Regions from separate parts of the Lysinibacillus sp. ACHW1.5 genome, predicted to be linked through region 2. Evidence: riboswitches for the same ligand, from Rfam matches in the RefSeq annotation. Region 2 holds a riboswitch; each other region holds the start of a gene.

What was found. Region 2 has a riboswitch for S-adenosylmethionine ahead of L6W14_RS21485 (cyclase family protein). Riboswitches for the same ligand answer to the same signal wherever they lie in the genome.
Region 1: linked by a shared signal. The riboswitch ahead of L6W14_RS01875 (O-acetylhomoserine aminocarboxypropyltransferase/cysteine synthase family protein) and the one ahead of L6W14_RS21485 (cyclase family protein) in region 2 are both predicted to bind S-adenosylmethionine.
Region 3: linked by a shared signal. The riboswitch ahead of L6W14_RS07685 (YezD family protein) and the one ahead of L6W14_RS21485 (cyclase family protein) in region 2 are both predicted to bind S-adenosylmethionine.
Region 4: linked by a shared signal. The riboswitch ahead of metK (methionine adenosyltransferase) and the one ahead of L6W14_RS21485 (cyclase family protein) in region 2 are both predicted to bind S-adenosylmethionine.

Annotation. Positions count from the first base shown of each region.
Region 1 covers NZ_CP091777.1:392,298-396,919, forward strand. The annotation lists gene L6W14_RS01870 (glycerol-3-phosphate acyltransferase) at 11-643, opposite strand; SAM riboswitch class I at 799-912, shown strand; gene L6W14_RS01875 (O-acetylhomoserine aminocarboxypropyltransferase/cysteine synthase family protein) at 1,029-2,330, shown strand; gene L6W14_RS01880 (hypothetical protein) at 2,664-3,047, shown strand; gene L6W14_RS01885 (homoserine dehydrogenase) at 3,511-4,497, shown strand; gene L6W14_RS01890 (MerR family transcriptional regulator) at 4,557-4,622, opposite strand, start outside.
Region 2 covers NZ_CP091777.1:4,275,622-4,280,243, forward strand. The annotation lists gene L6W14_RS21475 (helix-turn-helix domain-containing protein) at 1-1,404, shown strand, start outside; gene L6W14_RS21480 (YuzC family spore coat inner layer protein) at 1,523-1,927, shown strand; SAM riboswitch class I at 2,009-2,114, shown strand; gene L6W14_RS21485 (cyclase family protein) at 2,206-2,943, shown strand; gene L6W14_RS21490 (DedA family protein) at 2,974-3,570, opposite strand; gene L6W14_RS21495 (Cof-type HAD-IIB family hydrolase) at 3,632-4,405, opposite strand.
Region 3 covers NZ_CP091777.1:1,620,760-1,625,381, forward strand. The annotation lists gene L6W14_RS07670 (phosphopantothenoylcysteine decarboxylase domain-containing protein) at 1-265, shown strand, start outside; gene L6W14_RS07675 (TetR/AcrR family transcriptional regulator) at 368-970, shown strand; gene L6W14_RS07680 (DUF418 domain-containing protein) at 954-2,048, shown strand; SAM riboswitch class I at 2,219-2,314, shown strand; gene L6W14_RS07685 (YezD family protein) at 2,385-2,540, shown strand; gene L6W14_RS07690 (flavin reductase family protein) at 2,631-3,116, opposite strand; gene L6W14_RS07695 (VOC family protein) at 3,266-4,051, shown strand; gene L6W14_RS07700 (amphi-Trp domain-containing protein) at 4,423-4,622, opposite strand, start outside.
Region 4 covers NZ_CP091777.1:3,484,345-3,488,966, forward strand. The annotation lists gene L6W14_RS17360 (gamma carbonic anhydrase) at 1-250, shown strand, start outside; gene metK (methionine adenosyltransferase) at 430-1,626, opposite strand; SAM riboswitch class I at 1,885-2,003, opposite strand; gene pckA (phosphoenolpyruvate carboxykinase (ATP)) at 2,393-3,979, shown strand; gene L6W14_RS17375 (alpha/beta hydrolase family protein) at 4,045-4,622, opposite strand, start outside.

The DNA.
Region 1 (4,622 bases), 670 kb from region 2:
CCATAAAATATTATTTCTTTTTCTTAAAGGCAGAAGTTACTTTAGGCTCTGTGCCATTGACTAATCGTTTAATATTTTCAAGATGCAGGATGATGGCTATGCCAAAAAGAAAAAGAGCTATAATGGTTGGACCAATGCCAGGAATCCATAAATAAGTTGCTGTACAAAACACGAGATAAAATTCTAGCACACCAACAATTAAATAATTTGTTGCAAAGGATAAAATAACAAATAAAATAAGTGCAAATAAACCAATCTTCCAATCAACGGCAAGTAAAATACCAATGATGGAGGCCGTTCCTTTCCCGCCGTTGAAGCCCATGTAGAATGGGAAATTATGACCTAAAATAACCCCAGCAGCCATAATATAAGTAAGCAGCCAAATCTGTTCTTCTGTTAAATGAATGGCGTCCGCTAGATAAAAATGTGCACCTATAATAGCCACAACGCCTTTCCCTATATCGATGAGGGCTACTAAAACGCCATATTTCCAGCCGAGGGAAAGAGTAGCATTAGAGGCACCAGCATTACCGTGGCCAGCCTTTTTTAAATCAACCCCCGATAAAAATTGGGCTACTTTAGAGCCGTGAATACAGCCTATTAAATAGCCAATCATAAGAAAAATGATCACGGCTTTTACCATAAAAATACTCCTCTCAAAATTTTTTCTAAAATAGTGTATGCGTTCATATTACGTATAAGAGCAGACAGAAGTTTCGGAAAAAATAAAATTTACATGTTGACAGAAAAAAACTCTATGTTTATACTGTGTAACAACGATGGAAATTGAATCTCATACTCTTATCAAGAGCGGCGGAGGGATAGGCCCTATGATGCCCGGCAACCAGTAAGCAATGAGCTTACTAAGGTGCTAATTCCTACAGATTCTTACTTGGATCTGGCAGATAAGGGGAGGAAAACTTGCAACCGCAACCCTCTTCTTAGCTGAAGAGGGTTTTTGTTTTCTACAGAAAAATCCTCCTCATCTCCGGTACCATCGTAAAAAAATAACCATTTGGAGGTACACAATGACAAATTTTAAACCAGAAACATTGCTGTTGCATGGTGGTCAAGAGCCAGACCCAGTGACGGGTTCTCGCACAGTTCCAGTCTATCGCTCAACTGCTTTTGTATTTAAAGACACTGCTCATGCGCAACGTCTTTTTGCCTTAGAGGAAGCAGGGAACATTTACACACGAATTACCAATCCAACAGTTGATGTGTTTGAAAAACGTGTGGCTTTATTGGAAGGTGGAACAGCAGCAGTAGCACTTTCATCTGGTGCAGCAGCTATCGCATTTTCCATTTTAAATCTAGCTGGAGCTGGTGATGAGATAGTAGCAGCTAGTTCTTTATATGGTGGTACGTATAATTTATTTGCTAACACATTACCAAACTATGGTATTAAAACGATTTTTGTAGATGAAACAAACCCAGAGAATTTTAATGCGGCGATTACTGATAAAACAAAAGCTGTCTTTGCAGAGGTTTATGGTAATCCAAGCTTAAAGGTTTTAGATATTGAAGCAGTAGCTAAAATTGCACATGATAATGGTCTACCATTAATTATTGACAGCACGTTCGCTTCTCCTTACGGTTCTACACCTATTGAATACGGTGCAGATGTTGTGGTTCATTCAGCAACTAAATGGATAGGAGGTCATGGCACAACTTTAGGGGGCGTTGTTGTAGACGCTGGTAAGTTTGATTGGACTAGCGGTCGATTCCCTGGTTTTACTGAACCAGATGCCTCTTACCATGGTCTACGTTATGGAATTGATACAGCTTCTGCTGCCTTTGCTACAAAGCTACGTGTACAATTATTACGTGATTTTGGTCCAACATTAAGTGCTGATGCTGCCTTTAATTTATTGCAAGGGTTAGAAACGCTTCATCTGCGTATCCCTAAACACAATGAAAATGCATTGGCAGTGGCTGAGTATTTACAAAACCACCCATCTGTGGAGTATGTAAATTATAATGGCCTAGAAGATTTTCCGACACATGGGTTAGCAAAAAAATATTTAAGAAATGGCTTCGGTTCAGTGCTTACATTTGGCATAAAGGGTGGACGAGAAGCTGGGCGAAAGCTTATTGATAGCGTGAAATTATTCTCACATGTAGCAAATGTAGGTGATGCAAAGTCATTAATTATTCATCCAGCTTCCACTACTCATCAGCAACTATCAGCAGACGAATTAGTTCAAGCTGGTGTAACCGAGTCGCTCATTCGCTTATCCATCGGTTTAGAGGCAGTAGAGGATATTATTGCTGATTTAGATCAAGCCATTACACAGGCAACAACAGCTGAACAAACAGTAGAAGCTTAAAATTTAAAACAAATGGTAGAATGTTGTGGCGTTTACGTATTTTCTCATTCGATTAGCCTCATTTGGTAATGCGTTAAACGCTGCTACATCAACCTATTACTGCACCCGTTAATTATCAGAACCTTATAAAAAATAATACCAAGTAATTATATATGTATTGTTGACTTATTTAAATCCATGTTCTATACTAGGAAATAAGTTAATGGTACGAAAATTCTTTTTAAAAAAGGTAAATGTTTTCATAAGTGCTCCCCCACTTTTGAATATATAGAAGGGTAGTTGCCTAGCCAGTGACTACTCTTCCCAAAAACTGATGATAAAGGAGTGTTTAAAATGGGTAACATCTATAGTGCGCAAAACATTGTATCCTATCTAATATATGAGCTAAATGAAGGGCATGTATTTGTCAACAATAAATCCATTCAACACCTTCTTACATCAGTCGAAAGAAAATGGCAGGAAGTTTTTGGTCATACAGCATTTCAAGAACATGTTTTTACAGAAGAAAACTTTACTGTTAAGGAAGTATTTGAGACTTATGAACAGTACGGTGTGAGCCATATCTCACTTCCTGCGACAGAGTTTTACTTGAAGTATGGTACATTTCAATTAGTGGAACGTACGTATGCAATACCAAATTTTACAGAAGAAGAGATTAGTCTTGTTCAACAAGCTTTAGCACAATATCGTTATCAATTGCTTTCAAAAGCAAGTTAAAACCCCCTCATATTTTTAAGCTCATTCTCTGCTGCTACAGGGAATGAGTTTTTTCTTTAAAAGGATTGTTATGAGTGTCTGAGCATACATATATATAATAGAAGAAAGACATTCATATATTGAAATGTAAATAGTCAATATTTGTTCAAATCTTATAGATTGATTAATAAAACGTATAATAAAGGGAATGAAACCGATTTCTTTTGCACATCTAGAGAAAACAAATGTCCTTCCTAGAAAGATTTTTCTTGTGCAAAGTGTGTATTTGCGTTACAATTTTCTTTAAGTTAAATTTTGAATTATTTGAATTTGTATGTGTCCTAACACATATAGAAATAGCGAAACTCATACAAAGAGAGTTGTTGGCTAAAGGCTGCGGTGGGTGTCAAATTGTTATGACACAACCCCATAGAGAGTTAGCTTTAATGAAACTGCGGAATGTAAGTTGGAGGGAATAATAAGAATGGCAACTATAAAGGCAGCGATTTTAGGATTTGGAACGGTAGGTCAGGGGATTTACCATATTTTAAATGAAAAACGAGAAGAGCTAAAAAATAAATTAGGTATTGAATTAGAGGTAGCGAAGATTTTAGTGACAGATGCTAGTCGTGAACGTGTCCCAGGCACAGCACATTTAATGACAACAAGTATGGATGAAGTCTTAGCAGAGCCAGGTATGCAGGTTGTGTTTGAAGCAATTGTGAACGAAGAACCTGCATACAGTTATTTAAAGCGAGCGGTGGAACATAAGTGTCATGTTATTACTGCCAATAAAGTGATGTTTGCCAAACGAGGTTTGGAGTTGCAGGATCTTGCAAAAGCTAATGGCGTTTTTGTAGGCTATGAGGCTACTACTGCTGGTGGCGTACCTGTTATAAAAACAATGAAAAATATCTTACTTGTAAATGATGTAAGTCGTATTCAAGGTGTCTTAAACGGCACATGTAATTATATTTTAACAAAAATGCGTGCACAGGGCTGGTCGTTCGAAACAGCTTTAAAAGAGGCACAAGGCTTAGGTTATGCCGAAGCAGATCCATATAATGATATATCTGGACAGGATGCATTTAAAAAATTAATGATATTAAGTGCCTTAGCTTTTGGTGAGCAGCCTGACTGGTCAGATGTAGAGGTAATTGGGATCGATAGTATCTCTGCAGAACAAGTTCATGAAGCATGTGAAAAGGGTCTACGTTACCGCCATGTAGCTGAAGTGGAAAAACTAGCTGACGGTAAGATTATTGCAAAAGTAGGCCCTCAACTAGTTGATAAAGAGCATCCACTTTATCCAGTCGATGATGTGTTCAATGCGGTGGCATTAGAGACTAACTATATTGGTACATTAACATTAATCGGTCCTGGAGCAGGAATGTATCCAACAGCGAGTGTCATGGTAGAAGATTATGCTGAAATCATTGGGAAAAGAGCAGGATTTGTTGTGACAATCTAATAAAAGCTTTAAAAAAGGCCCGCCATTCAACAATGTTCAATTGTATGAATGGTGGGCTTTTAGTCTTCATCTTTGACGTCTATGTCCTCTGGAATAGGGGTAGCACGCCAAATTTCAATTTCCTC
Region 2 (4,622 bases):
ATATTGATTCCGCCAAATAACACGGTTAGTATCCATATTCAAAGTGAGCACCTTTGTTTTTATCAATTACAATTCAACATTGTCAATCTCAGCAATAGTCAGAATTCATATAGTCATTTTACAAGTATCAGCGAACGACATCTTCTCCCCTTTTCACAATGTCATAGACTGCTAGAAGTCATCTATCAGAACAGGTTAGCGGAGGATGAACACACGATTTTTGAACAGCATGTACACTTTCAAGAGCTGATGTTATTACTCCTACATCCAACCATACCCAAGCAGATGCAAAAAAATGATCGACAATCTGTTGAGCAGTCCATTAACCATTTACATAAACATTTTGAAAAAGAGTGGACGGTTGAGCAGCTAGCACAGCTAGCTGACGTACCAAGATGGAATTATACGCGCATTTTTAAAGATATTACGGGACAAATTCCTCTTCACTATTTAACTAAACTTCGTATTGAAAAAGCTAAGCATTTATTAATGACAACAAATGATCGAGTATTTGAAATTAGCCAGTCTGTCGGATTTAATAATGAGTATTATTTCAATCGTCGCTTTAAGGAACATGTCGGCATCTCTCCAGGACAATATCGAAGAAATCAAAGCAGCCATCTACGTGTATTTGCACCATTCTTAGAAGATTTCTTTGTTGCGCTTGGGATTACGCCAATTGCTCAATTCAGTCATTCAAAATGGGGAAAACAAGACTATTTAGGTCTACAGAAAGTGCCAGATATTGATGTACAAAATAGAGAAATGGATCGACTCCTTTACTATAAGCCAACTTTAATTATGTTAGATTCTGGTGTAGAGCGTTGGGAATCCTTTCAGCACTTAGATGAAGTAGGACCCGTCTGTCATCTTTCACACCCTGGAGAGAATTGGCAATCTACGTTATTTAAGATTGCAGATCTAACAGGAAAAACCTCCTTGATACAAGACGTAATCCTACAATATGAAGATAAAGTACAACAAGCAAAAGGAATTCTTAGCAAATCAGTTTATGGGCAAAGTGTGGCATTTCTCCGTATTTCAGCCATTAGCATTACTCTATACGCGGGTCCTGAATGTGGCTATACGGGCCCCATTTTATATCGTGACTTAGGTTTAATGCCACATTCACTAGTATGGGGTATTCCGCACAATCAACGTAAAGCACAACTGACATTTGATCAATTGTTGCAATTAGATGCGGATCATTTATTTATTACATTTGATAAGCAACATTCCATTTATGAAAATGAGGAACGTGCTATTTTAAAAACTCCTACTTGGAAAAATCTAGCTGCCGTTAAAAGCAGCTGTGTCTATGAAGTAGACTTTTTAACATGGATGAATTATGGCATTTTATCACATAGTAAAAAAATTGATGATGTCTTGAATGTACTTGGCTAAAAAAAAGCTTACTTTAGCTTCCTTTTTAAATGGTGAGGAGGACAAACATTGCACCGCAAAATAACACCGAATGTAGTTTGGCTACATAAGATAGGATATCAGTTATAGGATAGGAGGAATGACCTTGTATTACAATCCTTATCCGTATTTTGTGCATCCCTATCATTATCCAACATCGCCTATCGCTAATCATTTTGCCATTAGACCCTTTTCGCAACATTTAGCAATGCCGACCAATAATCCTTTTCCACCTGTCGATACACACAAATTAAAAGCTTCAGCAACACGGATAAAGGCGATGATGCAGCAAGCCCAATTACTTACGGATAAAATAGATAGCTCCCAACAATTCGCACATGATTTAATGAATGCTGCTCAACTTTCAAATAAAACAGAGGTTGAAAAATTAATCACATCAACAGGCATTACGATGAAATTTGAAACGAACTATACACCAGACAGTTTTAGAATACGTCTGATTGATAATGATTGTTGTGGAGTCACCTTGAATTTGAATTGGTGAAAATTCCTAGTGAACTTGTAAACTATAAAAAACTATGCTAAAGTGTTTGTATTGTTATTTCTGAAAATTCTTATATTACTTTTCTTATCAAGAGAGACGGAGGGATTGGCCCGAGGAAGTCTCAGCAACCAGCTAACAGTATGGTGCTAATTCCAATTGGCAAAATGATCAGCCTTGAAGATGAGAAGAAGAACTACCGTTGTTTCAAGCAGGAGTCCTCTTCTATTAGGGGACTCCTTTTTATTTACCACTATTTTTTACAGAAAGCAGGGAAATCGATGTCTAATGAACTTTTGCAAGCATTGCAATTACTAAAATCGAAACAGTGGGTTGATTTAACACATACATTCGGCCCTAATTCTCCACATTTTTTTATGTTTGAGGACGCTAAATTTGAAACGTTATTTTCTCATAAGGATGGTTTCTTCGCTCAACAATTCACGTTCCCTGGTCAATATGGCACACATATCGACCCACCCATTCATTTTGTGCGAGATACTCGCTACTTAGAAGAATTAGAACTAAAAGAGCTTGTTCTCCCCCTTGTTGTTATTGATAAATCACAGGAGGCTGCGAGCAACCATGATTTTTCATTAAGTGTTCAAGATATTCTTGATTTTGAGGACAAGCATGGAGAAATTGAAGCAGGAACATTTGTAGCATTACGTACAGATTGGAGTAAGCGCTGGCCAGATAAAGAGGCTTTCAGTAATAAGGATGCAGATGGACATAACCATATCCCTGGCTGGGGTTTAGAAGCTTTACAGTTTTTACTACAAGAACGCAAGGTAAGCGCAATTGGTCATGAAACATTCGATACGGACTCTGCTGCTGATTTTCGTAAAAATGGCAAGCTAGATGGCGAATATTTTGTGCTTGACCAAGACACCTATCAAATTGAGCTAATGGCTAATTTGGACAAGCTACCTGCGAAAGGCGCTATCATCTTCAATATCGTACCTAAGCCAGAAAAAGCATCTGGCTTCCCTGTGCGATCTTTTGCTATTTTGCCATAACATAAAAGTCGGTATAGCGTATACCGACTTTTATTTTTGTCCATTTCTTTTTTTAAATAAAAAATAAACAATGAGCATCCCTATAATAAATAAAAGAATAAGATAGATACTGTAATGGGTTAAATAGTATCCAACAAATCGCCATTTCTCTCCAAGCATCTTTCCTAATGATATAAATGTGAACGTCCAAATAAATGCCCCTGTATAGGCAAAAAGAGCAAACTTTCTATAAGGATAATTATTAATAGCCGCAATATAAGCTGTCAAATGGCGTACCCCTGGAATAAAATAGCCAATTAATAATAGGGTAGGTCCTATTTTTGTAAACATCTTTTTCGTAAAGTCAATTTTTTGCTCGGTAATATGAATTTTAGGGCCATATTTCTGCAATAACGGTAAGCCAAAACGATAACCAATATAGTAGCTTAAGGTAATGCCTCCAATCGCACCAATCATTGCACTGACTAAAGCAGGAATGTGTTCAAGACTTTCTCGGTAAACACTATAGCCTACATAAGTCAGAAACACCTCATCAGGAAGTGGCACCCCAACAATACCTCCAATTAGAATCACGATAATCCCAAAATATCCGTAATGTTCAATTAGAGACTGCACGTGATGTGCCATAAATCATCCCACCTAAAATTTATTAAAATCTACCTGCTATATATAGTGTAGCCTCAGCGCTCTAAATGACTTGAAGCTGACGTAAAGCAAAATTGATACCGCCATCCGTAGATTTCTTTGTAACAAAATTGGCAGCACTTTTTAGAGCTTTACTGCCATTTCCCATGGCAATTCCTACTCCTACATACTCCAACATATCAATATCATTATCCCCATCCCCAAAGGCAATCGCATTCTCAGGGTCAATGTTAAAATGATCAAGCACCGCTTTAATAGCTATAGACTTCGAAACATCCTGCTGTAAGACATTCACAATATAAGGATGCCAACGCTGCAAAAATATATTCGAAAATTGGCTAGTATATCTTTTTTCAGCCAGCTCATCCGCATATAAACACATGAGAAAAACCTCTTCATCTACAATTTTTTCATTTATAAGTGGAAAATCCCGTAAAGATAAAGTTTCTTGCATCGCTCTTAAAGCTACTGGACTTTGTATGCTATTCATAGATAACTCCTCTGTAAAAAATGTTAGGCTATGCTGCTGTTCCTGTGCAAAAGCCTGTATATTGTAGACAATTTCTTTGGCAATCGGAGTTTTATGTATGACAAGTTCCTTATGTTTCACATAGGCCCCATTTGCTGTAATAAAGGTTTCAATCCCCAGCGCTTTTAATTCATAGCACATAGATAAGGGTCTTCCAGTAGCCGCTACAAGATGAATTCCCTTTTCTTGCAATAGCTGAATAGCTTGTTTTGTACTTTCTTCCACACAGCCATCCTCGTAATTAATCAATGTGCCGTCTACATCAAAAATCACGATATTACACTTCATTTTGAGCACCTCCATCATAGTCTTTTAGAACCAATTGATTTAAATTTACAATTCTTCTCTCTTGAAATATGTGAAAGTATTTTGACAAACTTTAAGCAAACTATATAACTTCCATTTACACCTCCGATAAAAACTATTACAAGCGTATTTATAATAATATTTAAATAAAAATTCTTTGAATATATTTATTTTAATAATTCTAAAGGAGTATACCAAA
Region 3 (4,622 bases), 1.9 Mb from region 2:
ATTAGGTCAAATTAAGGGATGGCAACCGAATGTAACGTTAGTAGGCTTTAAGCTCGAAGCAACGAATGATGAGGAATTCTTGTTAGCTCGTGCCAGACTGCGTATGGAAACAGCCAATGCACAATTTATGGTAGCAAATAGCTCTCAGTCTTTATATGGGGGGGATGAACCTCATTGGATTGTACCTGCTGATGGACAGCCTCTTAAAGTAATGGGCAAGCAAAAAACAGCAGAAGCTTTAATGATGTATTTACAAAATCAATAAATATGAACTGTGTAGAGAAATATTTCTACGCAGTTTTTTCTTGTCTAAAAGGTTAGCATCCTATAATATTTACTTAACGGTCGGTAAAAAAGGAGGGTAATAATGGGAAATAAAGAACAAACTTTTCAAAAGATTATAGAAATTGCTTATGGGATGTTTGCGGAAAATGGATTTGAAAAAACAAGCTTAGCAATGATTGCTACAGAGGTCGGTATTTCAAAACCAGCCATTTACTATTATTTTCAATCAAAAGATCAATTAATCGCTTTCATATTTGATGAATTGTATAAAGAAATTCAACATGATGTCGCTGTGGAGTATAAAGAGCTTTCTTCTGCTAATTTTAAGGAGGAATTACTTAAGCTAGGCTATAAATCTATTGAGGCACAGGACAAGGACCCTTATTTTAATAAAATATTTAATCAATATGTACTATTAGCGGCCCGCGATGAAAACTATAAAAGACAATTAGTAGAGCTAGAAACAAGCTTTTTAACGAGCTTTGTTGCTATCCTACGATATGGCGTACAGCTAGGCGTGCTAGAGGATACTCCCCATATAGAAGCGAAGGCACAGATGCTAGCCCTCGTCTATGATAATATCGGTAATTTCATGTTAACAGGCAACCAATTGAACTATAGGGCTATTTGGAAGGAGGCAGTGAATAGCGTTATCCAAGGGGGCAAAGATGACAAAAAGAAATGATGATCGGCGCATTGAAGGTCTTGATTTTGCAAGAGCTCTCGCCATGCTTGGCATGTTCATTGTCAATTTTGGCGTCATAACAGGTTCTACAACGAATGGTTCAACATGGTTAATGGCCTTCCAACATCTTTTCGAGGGACGTGCTTCGGCCGTATTTGTCATGCTAGCAGGAATAGGGACAGCCTTAATGACTCGTCAGGCTAGAGAGAGTAAGGACCCAATCCTTCTTCGTCAAAATCGACTTACTTTGTGGAAGAGGGCGCTTTTGTTATTTACGATAGGGATTATATTATATGCAATCGGCTGGACAGGAGATATCTTACATTATTATGGCGTGTATATGTTTGTTGCTGCTTGTTTGATTGCCCAATCCAAGAAAATGATGATCTTCATAATTGGTGCCATCCTTATCCTTTCACAATGGCTTCAAATTCAATTTAGTTACCTTGCTGGTTGGCATCCAACATATGTGCTACTAGAGTATCTTGATTTTTGGACACCAGCTGGATTTATAAGAAATTTGATGTTTAATGGCTATCATCCACTATTCCCCTGGATTTGCTTCTTTCTGATAGGGATGGTAATGGGCACATTAGATTTAACAAATCATACATTAAGAAAAAACTTACTGGTGATAGGCTTATTGCTAGTCATCGTGACTGAGACTTGTTCAACGTTATTCATTAAGATGACAACCATTCATTTATTAGATGTAGAGAGTGCATTGTATTTATTTGATACAGGACCGATTCCACCGAATATGATGTATGTCCTCTCTAATTCGGCTTCGGCTATTGTTATCATTGTTGGCTCCATCTATCTTGTAGAGACATGTAAAAATAAAGTTATTCAATCTTTCATATTAACTGGACAAATGTCTTTAACGCATTATGTTGGCCATGTTGTTATAGGCATTGGAATACTAATTATTTGCCAAAAGCTGGAGAACCAAACACTTGCTTTTTCCATGCTGTATGCCTGCTGTTATTTTTTAGGATGTGTCGTGGTTTCTGTATGGTGGAGGACTAAACATCATCGAGGCCCACTTGAATTCATGATGAGGAAATGGAGCTTGTAATAAATTAATGGATTGCCATCTATTTCTCACTGACTAGGCATAAAATACTTTAGGTATAGGGAGTCTTTTAATCTAAACGACATATTGCATAGTATTCAACTAGGTTTTCTAATATTTTGTATTGACATTCCTATAGCAGAATTATAGAATTATTTTCAAGAAACGCAGTACTCTTATCAAGAGAGGTGGAGGGACTTGGCCCAATGAAGCCTCGGCAACCGAACAACAGGTGCCAAATCCAACAGATGGTGTCTGAGAGATAGGAGGGGCTATCAATCAGTTTGATGCGTTGGCCTCTTTATGAACAATAAGGATAAAAAAGAAGGGGTGTATCGTATGGCTCAGTCAGTAAAAGTAGATGATAAGAAACTAGAGGCAATTGCGAAGGCGATTCAAAATCTTGAATTTGGTGAAGTGCATATTACGATTCAAGATGGTGTGATTGTGCAAATTAATAGGCTTGAAAAGCAGAGATTTCCGCAGAAAAAATAACAATGATTTCAGTAGAACTTATGTCAAACGGCCACCTATAAGCATGAAGGATTTCCTGTGCTTACAAGTGGCCCTTTTTTTGTGTAAAGGCTAGCTATAAAAGCTTTTTGGTATGGGACCGATATGACGGCGATGATAAAGCAAAGGCTCTTTTTGAGCATTTGTAATGTCTACGACCTGCCCAATAAAAATGGTATGGTCGCCAGCATCGATTTGCTGAAATGTTTTACATTGTAAATTAGCTGCTGTATCATGTAAAATCGGTAGTCCTAAAGAGGAAGTTGACCATTTTGCTTGTGCAAAGCGATCAGGGATTTTACTGGCAAATAGTGTACATAAATGCTCTTGATCACTCGCTAAAATATTGACCGCAAAATTTGGCGAAGTCGTGAAATAAGGATGGAGCTGAGATTTTTTATCGAGTGACCACAAAATAAGGAGCGGGTCGATTGAAACAGATGCAAAGGAATTGACGGTTAAGCCAATCGGTTTTGTGTCATGACATGTCGTGACAACTGTTACGCCTGTAGGATAATTACCTAATGCCAATTTAAAAGCAGCTACTAAATCTGTCATTCAAATCACCTCTTTATGAAATTAGTGAACGGAGTTTGTAGGTAAACGAAACTTTTTTTCATATCCTACTAGTAACTCCTTTTCTTGAGTAAATTTTAAACTAATCAAACATACAGGTAAAGGTAATGGGGAAAGAAAGGGGAATGGCCATGACTTTATATTTTGATCATTTGGTTCATCAAGTGGAATCACCAGAAAATATAAAGGTTTTCTTCAATAAACGAAATGTCCATACAGTGAATGGTGGGCAGCACACGATGTGGGGGACTTATAATACGTTAAGCTACTTTGGCTTAAGCTATATTGAACAAATTGCTATCTATGATCGTGATTTATTTGAGCAAGCGGCACAATACCCATATTCCCTACATTATACGTTTAAACGTGATCAAGAGCGCCAGGGATTTTCTCGAATTGCTCTGCGCACAAAAAATATTGAGGAAGAGGGTCGACGCTTGCGAGCATTGGGCTATGAAGTATATGGACCAGATGCATGTAGCAGAACAAGACCAGATGGCACTGTGGTAGAATGGAAGCTATTGCATTTTGGTAAGCCAGATCTGCCAATTGATTTTCCATTTTTGATTGAATGGGCGGAGGCAGATGAAGAGCGTTTGGTTCAATTAAAGGCAAGTGGTGCCATTGATGTCAAACAGGCTATAACCATGGAATCCGTCCAATTCTACGTCAAGGACATGCAGGCAACAGTACAACTGTGGCAAGAGGTGTTACAGCTACCAGTGCCTACGCAATATGAGCAGTATATGTCACTACAGCTACCGAATATGCGTTTAGATTTCTATGAGGAAGAGAGCGCGATGACAATGACACTTGGTCATGTCAAAGAGGGACCATTTGGTGTGACATTAAAGGATTCTAAACGAACAAAGGAAACTTTAGTTTGCCCTGGTGCTTTTTATTGGATAAATCGATAAGGAGAAAAGGCTGGAACATCACTAACAGGGACCTTCATTAAGCCGAATAATCTTTACATTAACAAACATGATAACTAGAAAAACCGAACTATTCCGAAACACTTCGTAAGCGTTTTAGTGGATAGCTCGGTATTTTTATGGGCTGAAACACTTTTGCTCTCGCCTTTTTACATAAGTATTGAAAAACAAAACCATCAATAGAATTTATTATGCTGGCTACTTGCTTTCCTGTGGATTTAGCGTTATAGAGGAGACCCTGGAGCGAAATCACCCCCTCACCTTGCTAAAAAGTTTTAGCAGTGACATGATCTTTAATTCAACAATATGGAAAAATCCACTTCATCAGAGAAGTGGATTTTCGTTGCCAATTATTATTCAATTGTCATTTTTTTCGGTGTTTCTGTACCTGTATACCAATCAAATTCAATTTCAAATGAATGCTTGTCGCCCTTTTTTGTATAGGAGTATTCGATTTTGAGCTGTTCACTTGGGCTGACAACTGTTGGCTCTGTGTCTTGAACAAAAGTGAATTCACCATTTTCTTTAAGCTTTTTTGCAATCGTTTCCAGTG
Region 4 (4,622 bases), 790 kb from region 2:
TACAATTCGCAAAAATGCCTTAATTGGTATGGGATCCATTATTTTAGACGGAGCTGAGATTGGAGAAGGTGCATTTATTGGAGCTGGAAGCCTAGTACCTCCTGGTAAAGTCATTCCTCCAAATAGTTTAGCATTAGGTCGTCCAGCAAAAGTTGTCCGAGAATTAAATGCTGAAGATAAAGAGGATATGGAACGCATCGTACGAGAATACGCAGAAAAAGGTCAATATTATAAATCACTTCAGAAATAAATAACCTACACAAAAAATCAATACTAACGAAAAAATCCCTCGCGTTTTCGTGTACCGAATATGTTCACGAATCCTAGCGAGGTATTTTTGTAAAAAAAACAAAAGGAGCAATGTTGCCCCTTTGCTTATTAATACATCAGAATAATTTTCTAATGACTTCATTACTTTAGTTCAATAGTTTATAAACGTGCTTTTTCTCGTAGCGCGTCTGCTTTATCAATTTGCTCCCATGGTACATTTAAATCTGTACGACCAAAATGTCCATACGCAGCAGTTTGTTTATAAATTGGACGACGAAGATCAAGCATTTTAATGATACCTGCTGGGCGTAGATCGAATAGCTCGCGTACCCATTCAACGATTTCGCTTTCTTTCACTCTACCTGTGCCAAATGTATCGACAGCAATGGAAACAGGCTGAGCAACGCCAATCGCATAGGCAAGTTGCACTTCAGCACGCTCTGCTAAGCCAGCTGCTACGATGTTTTTCGCTACATAACGTGCTGCATATGCCGCCGAACGGTCTACCTTGGTTGCATCCTTACCTGAGAAGGCACCACCACCGTGACGTGCATAACCACCGTATGTATCAACAATGATTTTACGCCCTGTTAATCCAGCATCACCTTTTGGCCCACCAATTACAAAACGGCCAGTTGGATTGATGAAGTATTTCGTATTAGCATCTAATAATTCACTCGGTACAACTGGTGCAATAACAAATTCTTTTAAATCTGCTTGAATTTGTTCAAGTGTTGCTTCTTCATCATGCTGTGTTGAAATAACAATTGTATCCACGCGAACCGGTACATTATTGTCATCATATTCAATCGTTACTTGCGTTTTACCATCAGGACGCAAATAGGCAAGTTCCCCTGATTTACGTACTTCTGTTAAACGGCGTGCTAATTTGTGTGCCAAGCTAATTGGTAATGGCATTAGCTCTGGTGTTTCATTACATGCATAGCCAAACATTAAGCCTTGGTCACCAGCACCAATTGCTTCTATGTCAGCATCTGTCATAGAGCCTTCACGTGCCTCTAATGCCTGATCAACACCTTGGGCAATATCAGGTGATTGTTCGCCAATTGCCACAAGCACCGCTAAGTTCTCTGCATCAAAGCCATATTTACCTCGTGTATAGCCAATTTCAGCTACAGTGTCACGAACAATACCTTTAATATCCACATAAGTAGAAGTAGTAATTTCTCCTGCTACTAATACTAATCCTGTTGTTACAGTTGTTTCACACGCTACACGTGCATTTGGATCTTCTGCTAAAATAGCATCTAAAATGGCATCCGAGATTTGGTCACAAATCTTATCTGGATGTCCTTCTGTTACACTCTCTGATGTAAACAGTCGACGGTTTGTCATTTGGTTTTCCTCCTAAATACTCTTACAATAAGTAGTTGTGTATGAATACGGTACTCATTACCCATGTCAAGTCCGCTCCTAAGGATTGAACTCTCAAGCCGTTACTGCTGCTTTTAACACGAGGATTTCGAAAGATCCGTCATTATAATAAGGAAAGAACTACATATACTTACCTTTACATTGATTTTTAACAATAAAAAAATCCTTTTCTCACGTTACTTTACATGAGGAAAGGAATAATGACTGCGTAACCTTTCACTCTTATCGTTCAAGGGATGTTCCCTTGCATCAGGTTGGCACCAACGCATGTCGTGAAATAGTTCATGCAGGTTGCCGGGTTTCACAGGGCCTGACCCTCCACCAGCTCGGGATAAGAGTATCCGTTCAATCTCATGTTACTGAAAAGGTCGAACGTTGTCAAATATTTTCTTATGTATTACTGTATAGAAAGGAAAGAACTTATTACACAAAAACTTTTCATACTTGGATGATGATGTAAATAGAAGCAAATTAATCCCTACAACATACCTAGCTACTTGTGGTAACATATGTGTGGCTCAATTTTCGTGCCTAATTACAGTAGGATTGATGGTATTCTACTCGAAAAACATTATTTTTTGTCAGTTTATTGAAAAGTGGTAAAAACTCTAAAATAATTTCTTAATTAGTATAGATTATTTAAGCAATTGTGTTATACTATTTTTGAAATTAAGAAAAAATCCCTCTAAATCAAGGGAATACTATAAAAAAGGATGGTATTTAATCGATGAATTCAGTAGAAATTGCAAACGAACTGAAGGAATTATTAAACGGCGGTAACATTAATGTTCAACTTTCAGTACCACAATTAGCAGAAAAAGCTACATCTCGTGGTGAAGCAATGTTAACAGTAGATGGCGCAGTTCGTGCAGAAACTGGCAAATACACTGGTCGTTCACCTAAAGATAAATATACGGTAGAAGAAGAAAGCACAAAAGATCAAATTGACTGGGGTAAAGTCAACCAACCGATTTCTTCTGAAGTGTTCGATAACCTATATGTAAAAGTAATAAAATATTTAAAAGAACGTGACGAGTTATTCGTATTCAAAGGCTTTGCAGGTGCTGACAAAGATTCACAATTAAGCATTCAAGTTATTAATGAATACGCATGGCACAATCTTTTTGCTCATCAATTATTTATCCGTCCAACAGCAGATGAATTAGCTTCTCATGTTGCTGACTTCACTGTCATCTCAGCTCCTAACTTTAAAGCAGATCCTGCGGTTGATGGTACTGCTTCTGAAACATTCATCATCGTATCACTTGAAAAGAAAATTATTTTAATTGGTGGTACAGAATATGCTGGTGAAATGAAAAAATCTATCTTTGGTATCATGAACTACTTATTACCACAACAAGGTATTCTTTCAATGCACTGCTCAGCAAACGTTGGTGAAGCTGGCGATGTAGCGTTATTCTTCGGTCTATCTGGTACTGGTAAAACGACGTTATCAGCTGATCCTGATCGTAAGCTAATCGGTGACGATGAACACGGTTGGTCTGCTAATGGTGTATTCAATATTGAGGGTGGCTGCTATGCAAAAACAATCAACCTTTCTGCTGAAAAAGAACCAGAAATCTACAATGCGATTCGCTTCGGCTCTGTATTAGAAAACGTAGCTGTTGATCCAGAAACGCGTATTTGTGACTATGATGACGGATCACTAACAGAAAATACTCGTGTAGCTTATCCAATCCAATACATCGAAAATATCGTTGATCCTTCTGTTGCAGGTCATCCAAAAACAATCATCTTCCTAACAGCTGATGCATTTGGTGTATTACCTCCAATCAGTAAATTAACTAAAGAACAAGCAATGTATCACTTCCTAAGCGGGTTCACTTCTAAACTTGCTGGAACTGAACGTGGTGTGACTGAGCCAGAACCAGTATTCTCTACTTGCTTCGGGTCTCCATTCCTTCCACTTCCTGCAACAGTATACGCAGAAATGTTAGGACAAAAAATTGACGAGCATGGGGCACAGGTATACTTAGTAAACACTGGTTGGACTGGTGGCGAATATGGCACAGGTAGCCGTATGAAACTTTCTTATACACGTACAATGGTCCGTGCAGCAATCGATGGTAAATTAGCAGATGTTGAAACAACACAAGATGCTGTGTTTGGTTTACACATTCCAACAGCAGTTGAAGGCGTACCTTCAGAAGTGTTAAATCCTCGTGAAGCTTGGGCAGATAAAGCTGCATACGATGCAAAAGCTGCTGAGCTTGCAGGCTTATTCAACGAAAACTTCAAGAAATTCTCAAACGTTTCTGAAGCCATCACTACACTTGGTGGTCCATTAAAATAACATCTATTTAAAAGACAAAGGGAACAATTAATTCGTTCCCTTTGTCTTTTTGTTTTCTCTATGCTTTATTGCTGTTTCATCCACTTGCAAAGAGCACGAACAGTTTCACGATTTTTTGCTGGTGGATATTGATGTGCATAGGTAAGATCATACCAAGTTTCGAATGATTTATTTGCTTCCTCTAAAAAAAATGCCAATTGTCTGGCATGTTCAATATCCACATTTTCATCACGATAGCCATGAATGATAAGAACGGGAGCTGTTATACGCTCTATCTCAAAAAGAGGTGTCCTTGCATCATACGCTTCTGGTACACGATTAGGTGTTCCTCCGATAACGCGCTTCATCATCCTGCGCATATCTGTACGTTCCCAATAAGTGGCTGTTGCATCAGAAACACCTGCCCATGTTACAACAGAAGTAATATCCCTCCTTAAAATAGCTGTCCACAGAGCCATAATACCACCTCGTGAAAAACCAAAAACATGAATATTGTCATTGCAGAATTGTTTGAGTACATCTACGGCATAGACCGCATCGTAACGGTCTGCCCCTGCAAACTCGTCACGACCCTCTCCCCCACGATTCCCACGATAATATGGGGCAAATACGATAAAGCCCTGCGCCGCAAATTGTGCAATAC